One region of the Streptomyces sp. NPDC013187 genome, then DNA from elsewhere that is predicted to be linked to it. Evidence: riboswitches for the same ligand, from Rfam matches in the RefSeq annotation. Region 1 holds a riboswitch; the other holds the start of a gene.
The links. Region 1 has a riboswitch for glycine ahead of gcvT (glycine cleavage system aminomethyltransferase GcvT). Riboswitches for the same ligand answer to the same signal wherever they lie in the genome.
Positions count from the first base shown of each region.

Region 2: linked by a shared signal. The riboswitch ahead of gcvP (aminomethyl-transferring glycine dehydrogenase) and the one ahead of gcvT (glycine cleavage system aminomethyltransferase GcvT) in region 1 are both predicted to bind glycine.

Region 1 is NZ_JBIBAF010000030.1:11,105-22,701, reverse strand. It holds gene ACFY5B_RS38400 (PucR family transcriptional regulator) at 1-1,596, shown strand, start outside; gene ACFY5B_RS38395 (GMC oxidoreductase) at 1,628-3,211, opposite strand; gene ACFY5B_RS38390 (GMC family oxidoreductase) at 3,441-5,021, shown strand; gene ACFY5B_RS38385 (L-serine ammonia-lyase) at 5,091-6,458, opposite strand; gene glyA (serine hydroxymethyltransferase) at 6,546-7,808, opposite strand; gene gcvH (glycine cleavage system protein GcvH) at 7,818-8,195, opposite strand; gene gcvT (glycine cleavage system aminomethyltransferase GcvT) at 8,299-9,471, opposite strand; glycine riboswitch at 9,576-9,676, opposite strand; gene ACFY5B_RS38365 (AAA family ATPase) at 9,899-10,564, shown strand; gene ACFY5B_RS38360 (enhanced serine sensitivity protein SseB) at 10,668-11,456, shown strand; gene ACFY5B_RS38355 (enhanced serine sensitivity protein SseB C-terminal domain-containing protein) at 11,596-11,597, shown strand, end outside.
Region 2 is NZ_JBIBAF010000012.1:8,743-20,339, reverse strand. It holds gene ACFY5B_RS25305 (carbohydrate ABC transporter permease) at 1-784, opposite strand, end outside; gene ACFY5B_RS25300 (extracellular solute-binding protein) at 791-2,083, opposite strand; gene ACFY5B_RS25295 (amino acid transporter) at 2,520-4,493, shown strand; gene ACFY5B_RS25290 (DUF1707 domain-containing protein) at 4,495-5,088, opposite strand; gene ACFY5B_RS25285 (molybdopterin-binding protein) at 5,214-5,609, shown strand; gene ACFY5B_RS25280 (molybdopterin-binding protein) at 5,685-5,891, shown strand; gene gcvP (aminomethyl-transferring glycine dehydrogenase) at 5,959-8,844, opposite strand; glycine riboswitch at 9,020-9,115, opposite strand; gene ACFY5B_RS25270 (PRC-barrel domain-containing protein) at 9,229-9,603, shown strand; gene ACFY5B_RS25265 (DNA polymerase IV) at 9,522-10,976, opposite strand; gene ACFY5B_RS25260 (MerR family transcriptional regulator) at 11,281-11,597, opposite strand, start outside.

The DNA.
Region 1 (11,597 bases):
CTGACTGTTCGCGCCGCGCTGGAGCTCGAGGTGTTCACCCGCACCGCCGTGCGTGTGTATGCCGGGGAGAGGAATCTGGACCGTCCCGTGCGCTGGGTGCACACCGGTGAGATCCCGGACATCCATCGCTTTCTCACGGGTCAGGAGATGCTGCTGACGGCCGGCCTCGGCATGGGCGCGACGCAGCTCGAGCAGCGGGCCTTCATCCGGCGGCTCGCGGACGCCCACGCGGCCGTCCTCGTCGTCGAGCTGGCCGGGCGCATGTTCGACTCCATGCCGGAGGCCGTGATCGAGGAGGCGGAGGCGGTCGGCCTGCCCCTGGTGGGACTCGCCGACGAGATTCCCTTCGTCGAGACGTCGGCCCAGGTCCACGAGGTCCTGGTCGGGATGCGTGTGAAGCAGCTGATCGCCGAGGAGGCCACCAGTCAGGCGTTCATGGATCTGCTCCTGGCGGACGAGGACTACGTCGGCGTGGTGAGGGAACTGGCCCGTCGCACCGGGCACCCCGTGGTGCTGGAGGACGTCGCCCACCAGATGCTGGCCTACGGAGGCGCGACGCCGGAGGCCGACCGGATCGTGGACGAGTGGAGCGCGCACTCCCGGGCCATTCACGAACGCCACCCCTCGCTCGCGGCGCAGGGCCCCGAGGTTCCGACCGCCTCGGCGGCCTCGTTCCGCGAGGTCGCGCCATGCGCTCGCCAGCCCGTGGTGCTTCGGGGTGAGTCGTGGGGGTGGCTCCACCTCCTGCACGGGGGGAGGCAGCCGAGCCCGCCCGAACTGCGCACGCTGGAGCGGGCCGCCGCGGCCGTGGCGATCTCGCTGCTGAGCGAACGGGAGAGCGGCGCCCGCGCATCCCAGCGCCAGACGGCGCTGCTCAACCGGCTCCTCCTCGGTGACGTCACGGGAGAGCGGTTCGTGACCCTCAGCCTGGCGCTCGGCCAGGACCTGCGCGGACGGGACCTGATCGTCGTCACGGCCTGGGCGGGGGACGAGGAGTCCGACAGGGACCACCTCCTCGCCCGCCTACTGCAGGAGGCCGGCTGGCCCGCCGTCGTCGGCGACACCGGGGACTTCGACGTGGCGGTCGTGGGCCTGCCCGCCCGCGTCGACGCCGGCCGTATGCAGACCCTGCTGGCCGATCACGGGGTACGGGGTGGCGTCAGCCGCATCGTGGAGCCGGGGGTACTTCCGCTGGCGCTGCGCCAGAGCCGCAGCGCGGCGTCCGTCGCCGCGGCGGCCTCGACCCCGGAAGTGCGTCATTTCGACGACCTGGGAGCTCTGCGCCTTCTCGTCGCCCTCTCCGAAGGCCCCGAGCTCAGGCGTTACGTCGAGGACGAACTGGGTCTGCTCTTCGAGCACGACGCACTGGCGAAGAACCCCCTGCTGCCCACCCTCCGCACGTTCCTCGACTGCGGCGGCAACAAGGCCCGGGCGGCGGAGGAACTCTTCATCCAGCGACGCACCCTCTACCACCGCCTCGACAAACTCTCCGAGATCCTCGGCCTGGACCTCACGCAGGTCAGCAACCAGCAGCGGCTGCAACTGGCCGTGCGCGGACACGACCTGTTGCGCAAGCCGACGCTGCGGCGGACGTGACCTGCGGCGGACCCGACCGACCGCTGCGACGTCAGTCCTTCGTCGCCCTGGCGAGGAACGGGGCGATGCGCAGGGCGTTCGCCCCGATCGTCAGGGCCGGGTTGAGCGCCGCGGAGGACGGGAAGAACGACGAGTCGGCCAGCCAGAGGTTCTCGACGTCATGGCTGCGGCACAGCGGATCGAGCACACTCTCCGCCGGGTCGTGACCCGCCACGGCCGTTCCGCACATGTGGGAGTTGGTCTCGATACCCATGCGCTGGGTGAAGATCAGCGGATAACCGGCCCTGCGGACCGCCCGGGTCACCCGGCGCACGAGTTCGTGGTGGGGCGCGAGGTTGGTCGGTGTCCAGTCGATGAGGATGCGGTCGCCGTCCACGCGTACCCGGTTGTTCCGGGACGGGAGGTCCTCGGTCGTCAGGTAGATGTCGAGGCTTCTGGCCGCCATGAACTTCAGGGCCCACGTCGGTGCCCACGGCCGCGCGGGCTTCAGCATGGGGGCCTGCAGCTTGCCCAGCATCTGGAGGTTCCCGAGCGGGAAGCGCGTTCCCGGTCCGGCTTCGTAGAAGTCGTTCAGGCCGAGCGTCTTCTGCCACTGCGTGGGGTTGGTCCGCAGGGGGTTGACCCCGACGAAGAACGTGGAGTTGTGGACCATGTAGTTGCGGCCCAGCAGTCCCGACGAGTTGGCGAGCCCCTGGGGGTGCGCGTCACCGGCCGAACGCAGCAGGAGCGCGGCCGAGTTGACGGCGCCTCCGGCGAGGGCGAAGGTCTTGGCGTTGATGCGGACGGTACGGCCCCCGTGCCGTGCCTCGGCGGCGACGACCTTCCGGCCGTCGGGCGAGGTGATCAGGCGGGTGATCTCCGCACCCGTGAGGATCTTCACGCCGTCGCGCAGCGCGGGCAGGAGGAGCCGGTTCTCGGCGTCAGACTTCATGCCCGTCTCGTCCGGACAGCCGTCGGCCGTCGTCACGGCGGCGCGGTCGGCCTGCGTGCTGATGTTCAGGGCGTTCGGCGTGTGGAACGGGTGCAGGCCCTGCCCGCGCAGCGACCGGGAGAACCGCTCGATCTCCGGTTCGTGCTGGAGCGCCGGGAACGGGTAGGGCTTGGAGCGAGGCGGCTCGGTCGGGTCCTCGCCGGTCTGCCCGTGCACCTGGAGCACATGCTCCATGACGGTGTAGAAGGGCTCCAGGTCGTCGTAACCGAAAGGCCAGGCACGCGAGACGCCCTCGTGGTGTTCCACCTCGGTGAAGTCACTGCGCCGGAAACGGGGCAGCATGGCGCCGTAGAAACGGGTGTTTCCGCCCACCCAGTAATACACACCCGGCGCGAACGGCTTGCCGGTGCTGCCGTCGTACCAATAGCCGGCGTTTTTGTACCGGCCCTTGATGTACATCTCGGTCGGCTGTGAGTTCTCGGGTTCACGGGGAAGGAAATGGCCGCGTTCCGCGACGAGTACGTCGAGACCGGAGTCCTTCAGCGCCCAGGCCAGCGCGGACCCGCCCATGCCGGAGCCGATGATCAGGACATCGGTGCTGATCTCCTCGGCGGTACCGACTGAAACGAGGGCCTCGGGCCGGAGCTCCGGGGGTGTGTAATCCTGACGGACCGGGTGGGACATGAGTCGGAATCCCTTGGGCGCTCGGGTACGGACGGCGAGAAGTGGTGCTCCTTGCCGTGGCAGTTCCAGGAGAGCCTAAGCAGCGCCATGGACCCAGCACATGCACGATATGGGTAATGACTGACGCCCGAGTTGCTCACCTCGTGCATGTGCTGAGCGTGCCTGGCGTCTCTAGCCTCTCCAGGAACCACGCCGCCGATCAGGGCGACCGGACTTCCGTGGAGGCGCAATGAACAGGGAATCGTATGACTACATCGTCGTCGGGGCCGGCTCGGCCGGGTGCGCGCTGGCGGCCCGGCTGTCCGAGGATCCTGATGTCACGGTCGCGCTGATCGAAGCGGGGCCGCCTGCCCGGGGCCGCCTCTTCGAGATACCCGCACTGTTCTCGCAGCAGCTCAAGACGGCGTTCGACTGGGACTTCGAGACGGAGCCCGAGCCGCAACTCGGCGGGCGCCGTGCCTATCTGCCCCGCGGCCGGGCGATCGGCGGCACCAGCTCGATGAACACGATGCTGTACGTCCGCGGGCACCGCTACGACTACGACACCTGGGAGCGGCTCGGCAACCCGGGCTGGGGCTACGACGACGTTCTGCCGTTCTTCAAGAAGTCCGAGGACAACGAGCGCGGCGCCGACGACTTCCACGGCGTCGGCGGGCCTCTCACCGTCAGCAACCCCAACTCCGTCCACCCGCTGCTGACGGCATGGGTCGAGGCGGCTCAGGACGCGGGCCACAAGTACAACGCGGACTTCAACGGGGCTGAGCAGGAGGGCGTGGGCTACCACCAGGTCACGCAGCGGAACGGTCTGCGGTGCAGCAGCGCGATCGCGTTCCTGGAGCCGGCCGCGGGTCGTCCGAACCTCACCGTGCTTCCCTCGACGACCGCCCTGCGCCTGAGCTTCGACGGCTCGCGGGCCGCCGGTCTGGAGGTCGACCACCTCGGAACCGTCCGGACGATCCACGTCGACCGTGAGATCGTGCTGTCCCTCGGGGCCTACAACTCACCCCACCTGCTCCTGCAGTCCGGTGTCGGGCCGGCCGACGAACTGACCGCGGGAGGGATCACCCCCCTGCACGACCTGCCGGACGTCGGCAGGAACATGCAGGACCACACCGGGTGCTTCATCAGCTTCTTCAGCGACACCCAGCCGCTCCTCGGACCGGACACCTCCGCGGAGGAGCGGCTCCTGCGCGAGCAGGGCACCGGCCCGATGGCCTGGAACGAGACCGGCGGCTTCTTCAGCTCCAGCGACGACCTCCCCGCACCGGACATCCAGGTGCACGCGGCACTGGGCATCGTCCGTGACGAAGGCCTGGCCGCGCCGCTCGAGCCCGGAATGTCGTTCGGCCCCTACGTCGCACGGCCCGCGAGCCGCGGCTCGGTGCGGCTGCGGCACTCCCACCCGTACGCCAAGCCGCGCATCTTCCACAACTACCTCGCCGACCCCGACGACCGCCGGCGGCTGCGCGAGGGTGTCCGGCTGTGCATGCGCATCGCCCGTGAGAAGCGGCTGACGTCCCTGCTGCAGGCGGACCTGCGCGCGGCCGCCGACGCCGGGCTCGCCCCGCTGTCGGACAGCGACCAGCACATCGACGACTTCATCCGCACGCAGTCGTTCTCCTTCTACCACCCGTCGGGCACCTGCATGATGGGCAAGGTCGTCGACCACGAACTCCGCGTGCGCGGGCTGGAGAACGTCCGCGTGGCGGACACGTCGATCATGCCGACCCTCGTCACCGGGAACACGAACGCCCCCGCGATCATGATCGGAGAGAAGGCGGCCTCGCTGATCCGGACGTCTACGGGGTGAAGCCCTGATCCGCCAAGTGAGGCCCTGACAGCGCTGAAAGACGAAACCTGCTGGTCAGGGCCCACTTCCTCAGCACTCGATGATGTTCACCGCCAGCCCGCCCCGGGCCGTCTCCTTGTACTTCACCGACATGTCCGCGCCGGTGTCCTTCATGGTCTTGATGACCTTGTCCAGGGACACCTTGTGGGAGCCGTCGCCGCGCATCGCCATGCGGGCGGCCGTGACGGCCTTGACCGCGGCCATGCCGTTGCGTTCGATGCAGGGGATCTGCACCAGGCCGCCGACCGGGTCGCAGGTGAGGCCGAGGTTGTGCTCCATGCCGATCTCGGCGGCGTTCTCGACCTGCTCGGGCGAACCGCCGAGGACCTCGGCGAGGGCGCCCGCGGCCATCGAGCAGGCGGCGCCGACCTCGCCCTGGCAGCCGACCTCGGCGCCGGAGATCGAGGCGTTCTCCTTGAAGAGCATGCCGATCGCGCCCGCGGCGAGCAGGAAGCGGACCACTCCTTCCTCATCGGCGCCGGGCACGAAGTTGACGTAGTAGTGCAGGACCGCCGGGATGATGCCGGCGGCGCCGTTGGTGGGCGCGGTGACGACCCGTCCGCCGGCGGCGTTCTCCTCGTTGACCGCCATGGCGTAGAGGGTGATCCACTCCATGGCCAGAGCCAGCGGCTCGCCCTCGGAGCGCAGCTTGCGCGCGGTGTTCGCGGCCCGGCGGCGCACCTTGAGACCGCCCGGCAGGATGCCCTCCTGGGACAGTCCGCGCGCCACGCAGTCCCGCATCACCTGCCAGATCTCCAGCAGGCCCTCGCGGATCTCCTCCTCGGAGCGCCAGGCCCGCTCGTTCTCCAGCATCAGCGCGGAGATGGACAGGCCGGTCTCCTCGGTCAGGCGCAGCAGCTCGTCGCCCGTGCGGAAGGGGTACTTCAGCACGGTGTCGTCGAGCTTGATGCGGTCCGCGCCGACCGCGTCCTCGTCCACGACGAACCCGCCGCCCACCGAGTAGTACGTCTTCGTCAGCAGCTCGGCACCCGAGGCGTCGTACGCCCACAGGGTCATGCCGTTCGCGTGATAGGGCAGGGCCTTGCGGCGGTGCAGGACCATGTCGTCGTCGAAGGAGAACGCGATCTCGCGCTCGCCGAGCAGGTTCAGCCGCCCGCCGGTCTTGATCGCCTCCACCCGCTCGTCCGCGCTCGACACGTCGACCGTGCGCGGCGAGTCGCCCTCCAGGCCGAGCAGCACCGCCTTGGGCGTGCCGTGGCCGTGGCCGGTCGCGCCGAGCGAGCCGTACAGCTCGACGTGGACCTTCGCGGTCGGGGCCAGCAGATCCTCGTTGCGCAGCCGCCGGGCGAACATCCGGGCCGCCCGCATCGGGCCGACGGTGTGGGAGCTGGACGGGCCGATGCCGATCGAGAACAGGTCGAAGACCGAGATGGCCACGGGGGAACTCCTGACTACGGGGGTGGTGCCAAGGGGGTGGGTGCCGCGCCCGCTTGTGGCGGGCGCGGCACCCGAAAGGTTTCTTCTTTACTTGTTCAGACCCGGGTACAGCGGGTGCCTGTCGGCCAGGGCCTTCACGCGGGCCTTGAGGGCCTCGGCGTCGTAGGACGGCTTCAGCGCCTCGGCGATGACGTCCGCGACCTCCGCGAAGTCCTCGGCCTGGAACCCGCGGGTCGCCAGGGCCGGCGTGCCGATCCGCAGACCGGACGTCACCATCGGCGGACGCGGGTCGTTCGGGATGGCGTTCCGGTTGACGGTGATGCCCAGCTCGTGGAGGCGGTCCTCGGCCTGCTGGCCGTCCAGCTCCGAATGGCGCAGGTCGACCAGGACCAGGTGCACGTCCGTGCCGCCGGACAGGACGTCCACGCCCACGGCCCGGACGTCGTCCTTCACCAGACGCTCGGCCAGGATGCGGGCACCGTCCAGCGTACGGCGCTGACGCTCCTTGAAGTCCTCCGAGGCGGCGACCTTGAAGGAGACGGCCTTGGCGGCGATCACATGCTCCAGCGGGCCGCCCTGCTGACCGGGGAAGACGGCGGAGTTGATCTTCTTGGCCAGTTCGGCCGTGGAGAGGATCACACCTCCGCGCGGGCCGCCGAGGGTCTTGTGGGTCGTGGTGGTGACCACGTGGGCGTGCGGCACCGGATTCGGGTGCAGCCCGGCCGCGACAAGACCGGCGAAGTGGGCCATGTCGACCATCAGGTACGCGCCGACCTCGTCCGCGATCCGGCGGAACTCGGCGAAGTCCAGCTGCCGCGGGTACGCCGACCAGCCGGCGACGATCAGCTTCGGCCGGGACTCCTTGGCCAGCCGCTCCACCTCGGTCATGTCGACCCGGCCGTCCTCGCCCACGTGGTAGGCGACGACGTCGTAGAGCTTGCCGGAGAAGTTGATCTTCATGCCGTGAGTCAGGTGCCCGCCGTGCGCGAGGTTCAGACCCATGATGGTGTCGCCCGGCTTGAGCAGCGCGAACATCGCGGCGGCGTTGGCCTGGGCGCCCGAGTGCGGCTGGACGTTGGCGTGCTCGGCGCCGAACAGCTCCTTGACGCGGTCGATCGCGATCTGCTCGACCACGTCGACGTGCTCGCAGCCGCCGTAGTAGCGGCGGCCCGGGTAGCCCTCGGCGTACTTGTTGGTGAGGACCGAGCCCTGCGCCTCCATGACCGCGACCGGCGCGAAGTTCTCCGAGGCGATCATCTCGAGCGTGGACTGCTGGCGGTGCAGCTCGGCGTCGACGGCCGCGGCGACCGCCGGGTCGAGCTCGTGCAGGGGTGTGTTCAGGACGGACATACGGCTCCCTCAGCCCGCGGAGAACGCGGTGTACTCGTCGGCGGACAGCAGGTCGCCCGGCTCGTCCGTGACCCGCACCTTGAACAGCCAGCCGCCCTCGAAGGGGGCCGAGTTCACCAGCGACGGGTCGTTCACGACGTCCTCGTTCACTTCGGTGACCTCACCGGAGACGGGGGAGTACAGGTCGGACACCGACTTGGTCGACTCCAGCTCGCCGCAGGTCTCGCCGGCGGACACGGAGTCACCGACCTCGGGAAGCTGGACGAACACGACATCGCCGAGCGCGTTGGCCGCGTGCTCCGTGATGCCGACCGTCGAGACGCCGTCCTCGGCGGCCGACAGCCACTCGTGCTCCTTGCTGTAGCGCAGCTCGTTGGGGTTGCTCATGGCCTGGATTCTCCTGTACGCGCGGGAGTGCTGTGGAAGGGGGGACTGCTGGTGAGCTGGGACGACGGGCACGGGGTCGCTGCCGCGGCCCTTCGGCCAGTGTCTACTTCTGGCGCTTGTAGAACGGCAGCGCCACGACCTCGTACGGCTCGTGACTGCCCCGGATGTCCACGCCCACGCCGGTCGTGCCGGGTGCGGCGTGCGCGGCGTCGACGTACGCCATCGCGATCGGCTTGCCGAGGGTGGGGGAGGGGGCTCCGGAGGTGACCTCGCCGATCACCTCGCCGTCCGCGACGACGGCGTACCCGGCACGCGGGACGCGACGCCCCTCGGCGACGAGTCCGACGAGGACGCGCGGCTCGTGGTTCGCGTCCTCCGCGGCCTCACGCAGGGCCGCGCGGCCCACGAAGTCGCCCTCCTTGTCGAACTTCACGACCCGCCCGAGCCCGGCGTCGAAGGGCGTCAGCTCCCGCGAGAGCTCGTGCCCGTACAGCGGCATGCCCGCCTCCAGGCGCAGCGTGTCCCGGCAGGACAGCCCGCACGGGACGAGCCCGACGCCCTCGCCCGCCTTGGTCAGGGCCTGCCACAGCTGGACCGCGTGCTCGGGCTTCACGAACAGCTCGAAGCCGTCCTCCCCGGTGTACCCGGTGCGCGCGATCAGCGCCGGAACGCCGGCGACCGTGCCCGGCAGACCGGCGTAGTACTTCAGGCCGTCGAGGTCCGCGTCGGTCAGCGACGCGAGGATCCCGGGGGACTCCGGCCCCTGCACGGCGATCAGCGCGTACGCGTCCCGGTCGTCCCGCACCTCGGCGTCGAAACCGGCCGCGCGCTCGGTCAGCGCGTCGAGGACGACCTGGGCGTTCGAGGCGTTGGCGACGACCATGTACTCGCTCTCGCCCAGCCGGTAGACGATCAGATCGTCCAGGATGCCGCCGTCGGCCTGGCAGATCATGGTGTAGCGGGCCCGGCCGACACCGACCGAGGCGATGTTGCCGACCAGGGCGAAGTTCAGCAGCTGGGCGGCCTGCGGCCCGGTGACGGTGATCTCACCCATGTGGGAGAGGTCGAAGAGCCCGGCCCGCGTGCGCACGGCGGTGTGCTCGTCGCGCTCGGAGCCGTAGCGCAGGGGCATGTCCCAGCCGGCGAAGTCGGTCATCGTCGCGCCGAGCGAACGATGCAGGGCATCGAGCGCGGTGTGGCGGAGTTGTCCTGTACTGCTCACGGTCGGTGTCTCCAAGGGGCATGACGGGCGAGGGCGATCCTCCCCATCTGTCATCGGAACCTGAGAGGTTCGCCATGACCGCACGGGTCCATGGCTTGCACCTTGGGTGGAGCCGCGTCCCCGTCGAGGACAGGGGGCGGCCCGCTTTTCAGATGTGCCTCGCCCGCGCGGTAACGGGGCCTGAGAGATTCAAGGGAGGGACTTGCTCCTTCGGCGCCCCAGCGACGGCTGCTGCTGGGGACTCTCCCGCGCGGATTCAAACGGCCGGTATGCAGTTGGCGCGCACATCATTGCACGCATCCTTCCGGCGCGGCAGGGGGACCTTTCCCAGGGAGTGCACGAGTCCGTCCCCCCGGACGCAGCGACCTGTAGCAGCCCTGTTGCAGGACGGGCACGTAAATGAGAGGCCTGCGGCATTACCTTCTCTTTACACTCGGCGGGGATGGGACTCCGTACCTGGCCCCAGGGGAGGACGATCACGGTGAACAGGACCACCGCGTACGCGACGACGGGCATCGCGCTGCCCGAGCAGCCGGCCGCACCGGCCCGGGCGGTCCGTGCTCCGGCACCGGCGCCGGTCGTCCGCGACCTGCGCGACCGTGCCGGCCGGAGCCCGCACGCGCTGCTGTTCGGCCCCCGCGACCTCGTCGTGGTCACGGGCCTGCCGGGCAGCGGCAAGTCCACGCTGATGCGGCGCACCGTGCCGGGCCGGCGCGTCGACTCCCAGGACACCCGCGACCGCTGGGCCGCCCGCATGCCGCGCGCCCTGCCGTACGCGCTCTACCGCCCGCTCGTCCGCCTCTCCCACTACGCCGGGCTGCGCCGCGCCCTGCGCACCGGCGAGGGCGTCGTCGTGCACGACTGCGGCACACAGGCCTGGGTCCGCCGCTGGCTCGCCCGCGAGGCCGGCCGCCGTGGTGGCGCCCTGCACCTCCTCCTGCTCGACGTCAGTCCCGAACAGGCCCTGGCCGGTCAGCGCGACCGCGGTCGCGGCGTCTCGCGCTACGCGTTCCTGCGCCACCGCGCGGCGAGCACCCGCCTCCTGCGCGCGGTGGAGCGCGGCGACCTCCCCGCCGGCTGCGCCTCGGCCGTCCTGGCCGACCGGGACGCGGCGAACAGCCTCCGCAGAATCGGCTTCACGGGCTGAGCCCGCGCGGTCGTCCACAAGCCGGCCTTCCTCCTGCCGCCCGGCGTCCGTCAGCCGTTAGCCTTTTGAGCCACAGCAGTGGTTCCAGGCAGGCGGTAGGCAGATGGACATCCCGGCGGACTTCTCCGCGGACTTCCCGGCGCAGACACAGACCCACCCGCACGGCGGTTGGCCCGGCAACGAGCTGGAGGAGGTGCTCTCGGCCTCCCTGGGCGCCGGGCCGGCCGCCGGCGGGCGGATCGTCGAGGTGCTCGGCCGGAGCTTCCTCTGGATCCCGCTGCCCAACGGCGGCGGCCCGCACAGCGGTCCCCTCGACCTGCCCGGCATCGAGATCGACGGCCAGGCGTTCGTGCCGGTGTTCAGCTCCGAGGAGCAGTTCCGCCAGGTCGTGGGCGCGCAGATGTCCTACACCATCGCGCCCGCGGTGGAGTTCGCCCGCGGCCTTCCCCCGCACGCGGGGATAGCCGTCAACCCGGGCGGGGTGGTGGGCATCCCGCTGCCGCCGCCCGCCGTGGCCGAGCTGTGCCGGGCCGGCCGGACCCCGCTGGACGGCCCCGCGAGCGGCGGCCGGGTCCGCCTCTTCGAGCCCGACTGGCAGGACGACCCGGTGGACTTCCTCGCCGCCGCGGCCGCCGAGTTCGAGGCGACCGGCGTCGTCGTCACCGCCCGCCGCTGCCTCGCCGCGATCGAGACCGCCGACCCGGTGATGTTCGTCGGCGTCGAACTCTCCCAGTGGGAGGGCGACCTGCGCGTCCTCCCCCTGGACGCCCTCACCCGTGCCGTCACCGCCGCCCCGGCCCCCTGGCCGGTCAACCTGGTGCTCCTGGACGTGACGGAGGACCCCGTGGGTGCCTGGATGCGGGAGAGGGTCCGGCCCTTCTACCAGCGTTAGGGCAGCCGCCCCAGGGGCGCGGGGAACTGCGCGACCTGCCACACATCGACCCGCACCCGCCAAGCGAGGGCAACCCCCTACCCCGTGGGCGGGCTTAAGCTAGGGCACCGTCGAGGCGTTGTACGAAGGGGCGGTAAAGGT
Region 2 (11,597 bases), on a different contig from region 1:
CCAGGTCGAAGAGCTGGATCGACCCGATGACCGCGAGGAACACGCTGATGCGCAGGGTGGGTGCGAGCAGCGGCAGGGTGACGTTGCGGAACCGCTGCCAGGCACTCGCCCCGTCGATGAGCGCCGCCTCGGTCAGTTCCCTCGGGACGGCCTGGAGCCCGGCCAGGTACAGCATCATGTGGAAGCCGAAGTACTTCCAGGTCATGACCAGGAAGACGGTCGCCATGACGGTGGACGGATCCGCGAACCACTCGCCGCCCAGCCCGTCGAGACCGATCTTGCCGAGGACCTGGTCGGCGAAGCCGTCGTCCGGGGCGAAGATCATGCCGAAGAGGATGCCGGTGATGGCCTCGGACAGGACGTAGGGGGCGAAGAACAGCATCCGGTAGACCGCCCTGCCGCGCATCCGCTGGTTGAGCAGGACGGCCATGGCGAGGGCGAACGGCAGCTGGATCGCGAGCGACAGCACCACCAGGACCAGGCAGCGCCACAGGTCGCCGAGGAAGACGTCGTCCTGGAAGAGCCGGGTGAAGTTCTCGCCGCCGACATAGTCGGAGGGCATCCCGAAGCCGCCCCAGCGGAAGAACGCGGCGTACAGGGCGAACAGCATGGGCAGCAGCACGAGCCCCATGAACAGCACCAGGGCCGGGAGCTGGAAGCCGGCCGCGGTGAGCCAGTGCAGCGCGCGTCGCCGGGCCCGCCCCGGGGGCCGCCGGTCAGCGGCCGGGGGCGGGGGACCGGCGCCGCGGCCGGTCCGTTTGTCCGGCAGGAACGTGGAAGTCATCGCCGGCTACTGCTCTTCCTTCGCGGTCTTCGTGATCGACTGGGCGACCTGTCCGGGCGACTTGGAACCGGCGATGAGCGCGGCCACACTGTCGTTGACCTCCTGGCCGACGGCGGGCGCGTACGCCTGGTCGAGGTAGAGCTGGAAGCCGGTGGCGGCCTTCAACTGGGCCTGTACGGCCTTGATGTTGGGGTCGGCGATGGCGCTCTCGGCCGCCGGGACCACGGGCAGCACACCGGTCTTCTTGACCAGTTCCAGGTCGGTGGCCTCGGACGCGAAGAACTTGAGGAAGTCGACGGCCTCCTGCGGGGCTCCCCGGCGCAGCGCGTGCCCGCCGCCTCCGCCGAACACCTCGGTGATGGCGCCCTTGCCGCCCTCGACCGCGGGGAACGGGAAGAAGCCGAGGTCCTTGCCGAGGCCCTTGCCCGCGTCGGCCTGGACCGTGGGCGCCCACTGCCCCATGAGCTCCATGGCCGCCTTGCCGTTGCCGACGGCGGCGGCCTGGCCGGTGGGCGACGAATAGGCGGCGCCGAGGAAGCCCTTCTGGAACGGCTGCAGGGCGACGAGTTCCTTCAGGTGCTCACCGGCCTCGACGAAGGGGGTGCCGGTGAAGTCCTTGTCGTCGTAGGCCTTCTGCAGCGCCTCGGCCCCGGCGGTGCGCATGGCGAGGTAGGCCCAGTAGTACATGCCGGGCCACTTCTCCTTGCCGGCCAGGGCCAGGGGCGTGACCTTGGCGGCCTTCAGCTTGCGTACGGCGTCGAGGAAGCCGTCCCAGGTGGTCGGCGGCTCGGCGATGCTTGCCTTCTCGAAGAGGGCCTTGTTGTACCAGAAGCCGATCATGCCGATGTCGAACGGGATGCCGTAGGCCTGGTCGTCGAACAGGTACGGCTCCCGGGCGACCGGCAGCAGGGCGTCGCCCCACGGCTTGGTCCGGTCCGTGAGGTTCTCGACGAGCCCCGCGTCGACCTGTTGCTTCAGCACGCCGCCGCCCCAGGTGTGGAAGATGTCGGGCAGCTTCCCGGAGGCGGTCAGAGCCGTCATCTTCGACTTGTAGGCGTCGTTCTCCAGCTGGACGATCTTTATCTTGACCTTGGGGTTCTGTGCCTCGAACTTCCGCGCGAGAGCGGCCCAGACGGTCTTGGCCGGCTCGGTGGTGGAGATGTTCCACCATTCGATCGTGGTCGTCCCGGACGACCCCCCGTCCGAGTCCCCGCCGCATGCGGTCAGTGTCGTCATTCCCACACCGGCCGCGGCGGAGGCCGCCAGGAAGCCGCGGCGGGACAGTGCCGGGTCGCCCATCATGCGCTCCTCTGATGTTCTCGAAAGTTTCGGATCAGGATCAGAAAGCTTCGCCGTTGCCGCACCCTAGAGACAGCGGGTAAACGGTGGCAACCCCTTGTACAAGGTGAATCTCCCGGCAACTCTCGAACCTGATGCGGATGCGAAACATTCGAGTTCTCTGACGAACGTTACGAAGTCGACTCCGCTCTGATGACGCAGGGTGTCCGTCCGCGAGTCGGCGAGGGAGCAGCGCCCCCTTTCGCCGGCAACGCCGTCGGACGCGCGCTCAGCTCGTGTTTTCGCAGCCGCGGGCACCCCGGCCGTCAGTCTTAACGGAAGTTTGACGCGCTCGGCCCCCTCCTTCATGGGCCATGGCGTCACGCTCCGCTTACGCTGATCGAGCCGTCCAGTGATGGCCGGAACCACGCTGAGCCGCACGATCGGGAGCACGTCGATGGCCACCACCGAGCACCCGGCACCGAGCCGTCCGGAGCCTTCTCCACCCAGCCGTCTGCGCGCCTGGATGCTGGAGGGCCACATGGGCAAGGGCGGCGGCCACACCGGGCCACATGCCGAACCCGAGCCTCCGCACCGGGGTCAGCGCTGGTGGCGGGTGATGTGCCTGACCGGCGTCGACTACTTCTCGACCCTCGGATACCAGCCGGGCATCGCGGCCCTCGCCGCCGGACTGCTGTCGCCGATCGCGACCATCGTCCTGGTCGTCGTCACGCTGGCAGGCGCCCTGCCCGTCTACCGCCGCGTGGCCGAGGAGAGCCCCCACGGCGAAGGCTCGATCGCGATGCTGGAGCGGCTGCTCTCCTTCTGGCAGGGCAAGCTGTTCGTCCTGACCCTGCTCGGCTTCGCCGCCACCGACTTCCTGATCACCATCACCCTGTCGGCCGCCGACGCCTCCACCCACCTCGTGGAGAACCCGCATCTGACCGGCGTCCTGCACGACAAGCAGCTGCTGATCACCCTGATCCTCGTGGCCCTGCTGGGCGCGGTGTTCCTCAAGGGCTTCCTGGAGGCGATCGGCGTCGCGGTCGCCCTCGTCGGTGCCTACCTCGCGCTGAACGCGGTCGTGGTGGCCGTCGGGCTCTACCACGTCATCACGGCCGGTCATGTGATCACCGACTGGTCGAGCGCCCTCACCGCCCAGCACAGCAACGTCTTCGCCATGATCGGCGTCGCCCTGCTCGTCTTCCCGAAACTGGCCCTCGGCCTCTCCGGGTTCGAGACGGGCGTCGCCGTGATGCCGCACGTCAAGGGCGACCCGGACGACACCGAGGCCCGGCCGGCCGGGCGCATCCGCGACACGAAGAAGCTGCTCACCACGGCCGCCCTGATCATGAGCGTCTTCCTGATCACCACCAGCTTCATCACCACCCTCCTCATCCCGGAGAAGGAGTTCGAGGCCGGCGGCCAGGCCAACGGCCGTGCGCTCGCCTACCTGGCGCACGACTACCTCGGCAACACCTTCGGCACCGTCTACGACGTCTCGACGATCGCCATCCTGTGGTTCGCCGGCGCGTCCGCCATGGCCGGTCTGCTCAACCTGATGCCGCGCTACCTCCCCCGCTACGGCATGGCCCCGCACTGGGCCCGCGCGGTACGGCCCATGGTCATCGTCTTCACACTGATCGCCTTCCTGGTCACCTGGATCTTCGACGCCGACGTCAACGCCCAGGGCGGCGCCTACGCCACCGGCGTGCTGGTCCTCATCAGCTCCGCCGCGATCGCGGTGACCATCGCCGCCCGCAAGGCCCGGCAGCGGAACTGGACGATCGCCTTCGCGGTGATCTCCGCGGTGTTCCTGTACACGACCGTGCTCAACGTGATCGAGCGCCCGGACGGCGTGAAGATCGGTGCCTGCTTCATCGCCGGCATCATTCTGGTCTCCCTGCTGTCACGGCTGGCCCGGGCGTTCGAGCTCCGCGTGACCAGCGTGACGCTGGACAACATGGCGGAACGTTTCGTCCGGGACATGGCCAGCCGCCGGATGCGGTTCATCGCCAACGAGCCGGACCGGCGCGACATCGCCGAGTACCGCGACAAGATCGAGCAGATCCGGCAGGACAACGACGTGCCCGGCCAGGAGGACTTCGTCTTCGTCGAGGTGACCGTCACCGACCCGTCCGAGTTCGAGGCGGGCCTGACCGTACGCGGTGAGGTGCTGCACGGCCGCTACCGCGTGCTGACCCTGGAGTCGTCCTCCATCCCGAACGCCCTGGCCGCGCTACTGCTGCACGTCCGCGACTCGACGGGGTGCACCCCGCACATCTACTTCGAGTGGACCGAGGGCGGGCCCTTCGCCAACTTCCTGCGCTTCTTCCTGTTCGGCCAGGGCGAGGTCGCCCCGGTGACCCGCGAGGTGCTGCGCGAGGCGGAGCCGGACCGCAAGCGGCGGCCGAGGGTGCACGTGGGCTGAGTCAGGCCGTGGCGCTCCTCCTGCCGAAGCCCCTGCGCGGCGAGCGCACGACGAGCTGCCCGTAGGTGACCTCGCCGGTGATCCGTACCCTCACCAGGACGGGCGCGTCGGCCGGCCGACGCGCTTTGAGCGCCGAGTAGTTCATGACCAAGCCGTCGGTGTCCACGACCACACCCGGCCTGGTCAGCAGCTTGAGGGAGCCTGCGCGCAGGTCCAGGTCGATGTCCAGGGTGTCGTGAGTGATCACCGCGTCGGTGAAGTCGAGCGTCACCTCGCCCCACGCCGAACGGATCTCCAGCCGCCGCGGCACCACCCAGCCGTCGCCCCGCCGGGTCGAGGCCCCCTCCTGCCGGATCCGGACCACGCCGTCGGCCCCGGGCGTCCCGCCGACGGGCCCGGGCAGGTCCTCCGTCAGCACGGCGAGCTCGCCCATCGTCCGCGCGGACAACGCGGCCTCCAGCCGCTCGTCGAGCTCGTCCAGGGTGAGCCGGCCGTCGCCCGCGGCGACGCGCAGCGCGTCCACCGTCCGGTCCCGGTCCGCGTGCGACGCCCTCACCTCGAGCGATCCACCGGTCCGCACGATCTCCGCCGTCATCACTCCACCCCGATCCCCCGGGCACGAAACCCGGCCAGCCAGTCGAGACTAACGCTATATCGCGTTATACCCAACGGCCAACCCCGCATCCGTCCTTCCCCTCCCCCGCGCCTATCGTGACCGGCATGCAGTCCTACACGATCGGCCAGGCAGCACGGCTGCTCGGCGTGAGCCCGGACACCGCCCGCCGCTGGGCGGACGCGGGCCGCATCACGACCCACCGCGACGAGACCGGGCGTCGGCTCATCGATGGGCGGGACCTGGCCGGGTTCTCGGTCGAACTGGCCCGGTCGGGCTCCCCCGAGGAAGACACGCCGTACACCTCGGCCCGCAACGCGTTCCCGGGCATCGTCACCGCGATCAAACTCGGCGACGTCGCCGCCCAGGTCGAGATCCAGGCCGGCCCGCACCGGCTCGTCTCCCTGCTGACCCGCGAGGCGGTGGAGGAACTGGGCCTGGAGGTCGGCATGGAGGCGACGGCCCGGGTGAAGTCGACGAACGTCCACATCGACCGCGTCTGAGCCCGGAGGGGCGGCGGAGGCGACGCACACGCCCGCCTGCCAGGGCGAACGCCGCCACCGGGCTACCGTGCACCCATGAGCCTGAGCATCCGCAACCAGCTCCCCGGGACGGTCACGGACATCGCGGCCGGCGACGCGATGGCGTCGGTCCGCGTCACGGTCGAGGCCGGCGAACTGACCGCCGCGATCACCAGGGACGCGGCGGACGACCTGGCCCTGTCACCCGGGATCCCCGTCGTCGCCCTGATCAAGGCGACCGAGGTGTCACTCGCCACCCCCTGACGCGCCCGGAGACGGCGAGAGGGGCCCCGCACCGCGGAGCCCCTCCCTGCTATGACCGGTCGGCCGGTCAGTCCTCGTACGCGTCCAGCGGCGGGCAGGAGCACACCAGGTTCCGGTCGCCGAAGGCCTGGTCGATGCGTCGCACCGGCGGCCAGTACTTGTCGGCGGTCGACACCCCGGCCGGGAAGACGGCCTCCTCACGGCTGTAGGCGTGCTCCCATTCCCCGGCGAGCGCGCCGGCGGTGTGCGGGGCGCCGCGCAGCGGGTTGTCGTCCGCGGGCCACTCGCCGGAGCCGACCTTCTCGATCTCCGCGCGGATGGCGATCATCGCCTCGCAGAACCGGTCCAGCTCGGCCAGGTCCTCCGACTCGGTCGGCTCGATCATCAGCGTCCCGGCCACCGGGAACGACATCGTCGGCGCGTGGAAGCCGTAGTCGATCAGCCGCTTGGCGACGTCGTCGACGCTCACGCCGGTCGCCTTGGTCAGCGGGCGCAGGTCGATGATGCACTCGTGGGCGACGAGCCCGCCGGGACCGGTGTAGAGCACCGGGTAGTGCGGCTCCAGCCGCTTGGCGATGTAGTTGGCGCTGAGCACGGCCACCTGCGTGGCCCGCTTGAGCCCCTCGCCGCCCATGAGCCGGACGTACGCCCACGAGATGGGCAGGATGCCGGCCGAGCCCCAGGGAGCCGCCGAGATGGGGCCGACGCCCGTCTCCGGGCCGGCCTCGGGCTGCAGCGGGTGGTTGGGCAGGTAGGGCGCGAGGTGCTCGCGCACCGCGACCGGGCCGACGCCGGGACCGCCGCCGCCGTGCGGGATGCAGAAGGTCTTGTGCAGGTTCAGGTGCGAGACGTCGCCGCCGAAGTGCCCCGGCTTGGCGAGCCCGACCAGCGCGTTGAGGTTGGCCCCGTCGACGTAGACCTGGCCGCCCGCCTCGTGCACCTGCGCGCAGATCTCGGAGACATGCTCCTCGAACACGCCGTGCGTGGACGGGTACGTGATCATCAGCACGGCCAGCTCGTCGCGGTACTGCTCGATCTTCGCCCGCAGGTCCTCGACGTCGATCTCGCCGTCCTCGGCGGTCTTCACGACGACGACCCTCATGCCCGCCATCACCGCGCTGGCGGCGTTGGTGCCGTGCGCGGACGACGGGATCAGGCAGACGGTGCGCTGCTCGTCCCCGTTGGCCCGGTGGTACCCGCGGACGGCGAGCAGACCGGCCAGCTCGCCCTGCGATCCGGCGTTCGGCTGGAGGGAGACCTTGTCGTAGCCGGTGACCTCGGCGAGCCGGTCCTCCAGCTCGTGGATGAGAGTGAGGTAGCCCCCGGCCTGCCCGGCGGGCGCGAAGGGGTGCAGCTGCCCGAACTCGGGCCAGGTGACCGGCTCCATCTCGGTGGTCGCGTTGAGCTTCATGGTGCAGGAGCCCAGCGGGATCATGCCCCGGTCGAGCGCGTAGTCGCGGTCGGCCAGCTTACGCAGGTAGCGCAGCATCGCGGTCTCGGAGCGGTGCTGGTGGAAGACGGGGTGGGTCAGGTAGTCGTCGGTGCGCAGCAGCGCGCCCGGCAGCCCGTCCTCGGTGGCCGCGTCCAGCGCCTCCACGACGCCCTCGACCCCGAAGGCCGCCCATACGGCACGCAGCTGGGCCCGCGTCGTGGTCTCGTCGCAGGCGATGGAGACGTGGTCGGCGTCGACGAGACGCAGGTTGACCCCGTTGTCACGGGCAGCGGCCACGACATCGGCGGCCCGGCCCTCGGCGCGCACGGTCAGGGTGTCGAAGTAGGAGCCGTGCACGACCTCGACCCCGCCGTTCGCGAGCCCGGCGGCGAGGACGGTGGCGTACCGGCGGGTGCGCCGCGCGATGCCCTTCAGGCCCTCGGGGCCGTGGTAGACGGCGTACATGCCGGCCATGACGGCGAGCAGCACCTGCGCGGTGCAGATGTTGCTGGTGGCCTTCTCGCGGCGGATGTGCTGCTCACGCGTCTGCAGCGCCAGCCGGTAGGCCTTGTTGCCGTCGGCGTCCACGGACACGCCGACGAGCCGCCCGGGCAGGCTGCGGGCCATCTTGTCCTGGACCGCCATGTAGCCGGCGTGCGGTCCGCCGAAGCCCATGGGGACGCCGAAGCGCTGCGTCGTGCCGACGGCGATGTCCGCGCCGAGCTCGCCGGGCGACTTCAGCAGCGTCAGCGCGAGCAGGTCGGCGGCGACCGTGACGAGCGCCCCGAGCTCGTGCGCCCGGTCGATGACCGGCTTGATGTCCCGCACGGCACCGGAGGCGCCCGGGTACTGGAGCAGTACGCCGTTGATCTCGCGCTCGGCGATCTCGGCGGGGACGCCCCCGCTCAGGTCTGCGACGACGACCTCGACGCCGGTCGGTTCGGCGCGGGTCCGGATCACGGCGATGGTCTGCGGCAGCGTGTCCGCGTCGACCAGGAACAGGCCCTTCTTGTTCTTGCCCAGCCGCCGCGACAGCGCCATGGCCTCGGCGGCCGCGGTGCCCTCGTCGAGCAGGGAGGCGCCCGACGTCGGCAGTCCGGTCAGCTCGGCGACCATCGTCTGGAAGTTGAGCAGCGCCTCCAGCCGGCCCTGCGAGATCTCCGGCTGGTACGGCGTGTAGGCCGTGTACCAGGACGGGTTCTCCATGACGTTGCGCATGATGACGGGCGGGGTGAACGTGCCGTAGTAGCCGAGGCCGATCATGGAGCCGAGGACCTCGTTGCGGTCGGCGAGGGAGCGCAGCTCGGCGATCACCTCGGCCTCGCTGCGGGCGCCCGGCAGGTCCAGCGCCTCGGCGCTCTTGATCACGGCCGGGACCGCGGCGGCGGTCAGCTCGTCCAGCGAGCCGTAGCCGACGTGCGCGAGCATCTTGGCGCAGGCCTCGTGGTCGGGGCCGATGTGGCGCTGCTCGAAGGGGACTGCCTCTTCGAGCTCGGAGAGCGGAATGCGGTGGGCGGTCATTACGGAGGCCTCCTGGTCGACACGACCTGCGAGGGGCACCACGGCACGGGTACCCGGACGGCCTCCCCCTCTGTCATCTCAACCTGAGAGCTTCACCGGATCGCCCGAAGGCCTCCGGCTTTCACCGTCGGTGAGAGCGGAAGCCGTCGACACCCGCCCTGCTTTCCAGAGTGACCTCGTCCGTGCGGTACGTGTGCCTGAGAGATTCCGGGGAGGATTTGCTCCTTCGGCGCCTCCGATGGTGTCTGGAGGACTCTCCCGCACGGGGTCAACAGCCGCTGCCAGCGTACCAGCGAGGTCAACGCACGAACCTTCGAGTGGCCACATCCTCGCTTGTACCGTTTTGTAGTGTTTACGGATGAGGTGCGACCAGCTGGAGGGCCCGTGCGAACCGATATCGATCCGCGCAACCTGATCGGCCGCAAGGCGTTCGACCGCAACGGGACCAGGATCGGGACCATCGACGAGGTCTACCTCGACGACGCCACCGGCGAGCCGGAGTGGGCGGCCATACGGACCGGCCTGTTCAGCAGGGACGCCTTCGTCCCCCTGGAGCCCAGCGAACTGATCGAGGGAGCCCTCCACGTCCCCTTCGAACGCGCCCTGATTAAGGACGCCCCAGACTTCGGCGTCGGCCGCCATCTCTCCCCCGAGCAGGAATTGCAGCTCTACCACCACTACGGCCTCGACGTCGCCGCCCCGCCCCCGCTCCCGGACCACGAATTCGGCAAGCTGGCGGGCACCGACGAGACGGCCTGAGGCCCCGCCCCGGGCACGCGGTCTCCCTGCTGGGGTCCCCGTAAGACCAAGGGCAACGGATCCGCCGCCTCCAGATCCGGGTCGTCGACCCGGAAGGTCCGCACCCGCCCGGGCCCCGAGTCGGGCGTCTCGAACCGTACGGTGACCCGCCCCAGGCCGCTGCCCTGCACCCAGCCGTGCCCGAACTCGGCGTGCCGCACATCGTGCCCGGCGGGCCAGCGCCGCTCGGCGAGCGGCGGCCGCTCCTCGGCCGGCGCCACGGGATGCTCCTCGACCGGGCCTTCCCCGACCGCCCGCTCTCCCGCCGCCTGGGCGAACAGGTCCTCCTGCGTGTAGTCGGCGAGTCCGCTGACCCCCACCCCGAGCAACCGCACCCCGCCGGTCGTGTCGACCGAGTCCAGCAGTCTGGCCGCCGCCTCGCGGACCACCGCGGGGTCGTCCGTGGGCCCGCGCAGCGTCTCGGAGCGGGTGAGCGTCGAGAAGTCGTACCGCCGCACCTTCAGCACGATCGTCCGCCCGGACAGCCCTGCCCCGCGCAGCCGCCGCACGCACCGCTCGGCGAGCCGCTGCACCTCCAGCCCGACCCGCGTCCGGTCGTGGATGTCGACGTCATAGGTGTCCTCGACCGACACCGACTTCGCCTCGCGCTCCGCCACCACGGGCCGGTCGTCCCGCGCCAGCGCCATGGCGTAGAGACCATGCCCGTGCGCCTTTCCCAGCAGCCGGACCAGTTCGTCCTCGCCCGCCTCGACGATCTCCTCGACCGTGGTGATCCCGGCCCGCCTCAGATGGTCACCCGTGGCCGGCCCCACCCCCGGCAGTGTCCGCACCGACATCGGCCCGAGCATGGCCCGCTCCGTCCCCGGCTCGATCACCACCAGCCCGTCGGGTTTGGCCTCCTCCGAGGCGATCTTCGCGAGCATCTTGGAGGCGGCGAGCCCCACCGACCCCGTGAGCCCCGTGGCGGCACGGATGTCCGCGCGCAGCTTCACCCCGGCCAGCCGCGCCGACCGCTCGTCCCAGGCCACGCCCCCGGCCTCCAGGTCCACGAAGGCCTCGTCCAGGCTCAGCGGCTCCACCAGCGGCGACAGCGCGCGCAGCAGCTCCATCACCCGCTCGCTGATCGACTTGTAGAGCGTGAAGCGCGGCACGAGATACGCGGCGTTCGGCGCGAGCCGCCGGGCCTGTCCCATGGGCATCGCCGAATGCACCCCGAAGACCCGGGCTTCGTACGACGCGGTCGCCACCACGCCCCGCGGCCCGAGTCCGCCCACGACCACGGCCTTCCCGCGCAGACTCGGCTTGGACGCCTGCTCCACGGAGGCGTAGAAGGCATCCATGTCGAGATGCAGGATCGTGGGCGAGGTTCTCACACCTCCGATGCTGCACCACGCCACTGACAATGCCCCGCCCGGCCGCTACGAACGCTCACGGCGAACCGCGCACGACCCCGGCAACACCCCCCGGCAGAGACCGCTCACGCCCCCGGCAACACCCCCTGACGGAGACCGCTCACGCCCCCGGGAACGCCGCTGACGGAGACCGCTCACGCCCCCGGGAACGCCGCTGACGGAGACCGCTCACGAGCCCGGCGACGCCCCCTCCAGAAAGCGCTTACGGCCCGGCGCGAAAGCGTCCCGCCTCCTTCGACCGCGCACCCCCCTGCCGCAGGGCGGCTCAGACGGCCCGGTTCCGCCGACGGGCCAGCTCGTCCGCCGGGTTGGGTCCGACCAGGGTCTCACCGGTGTCGATCCGCTCGCCGTGCAGCTGGGACAGCGCATTCTCGACGTCCCGCCACACCACCCCGACGGCGATCCCGAAGACCCCCTGGCCGCCCTGGAGCAGGGCATGGACCTCGTCGGGCGAGGTGCACTCGTAGACCGTCGCGCCGTCACTCATCAGCGTCATGCGCTCGAGGTCGCTGAAACCGCGTTCCCTGAGGTGCTGGACGGCGGTGCGGATGTTCTGCAGCGACACCCCGGTGTCGAGGAACC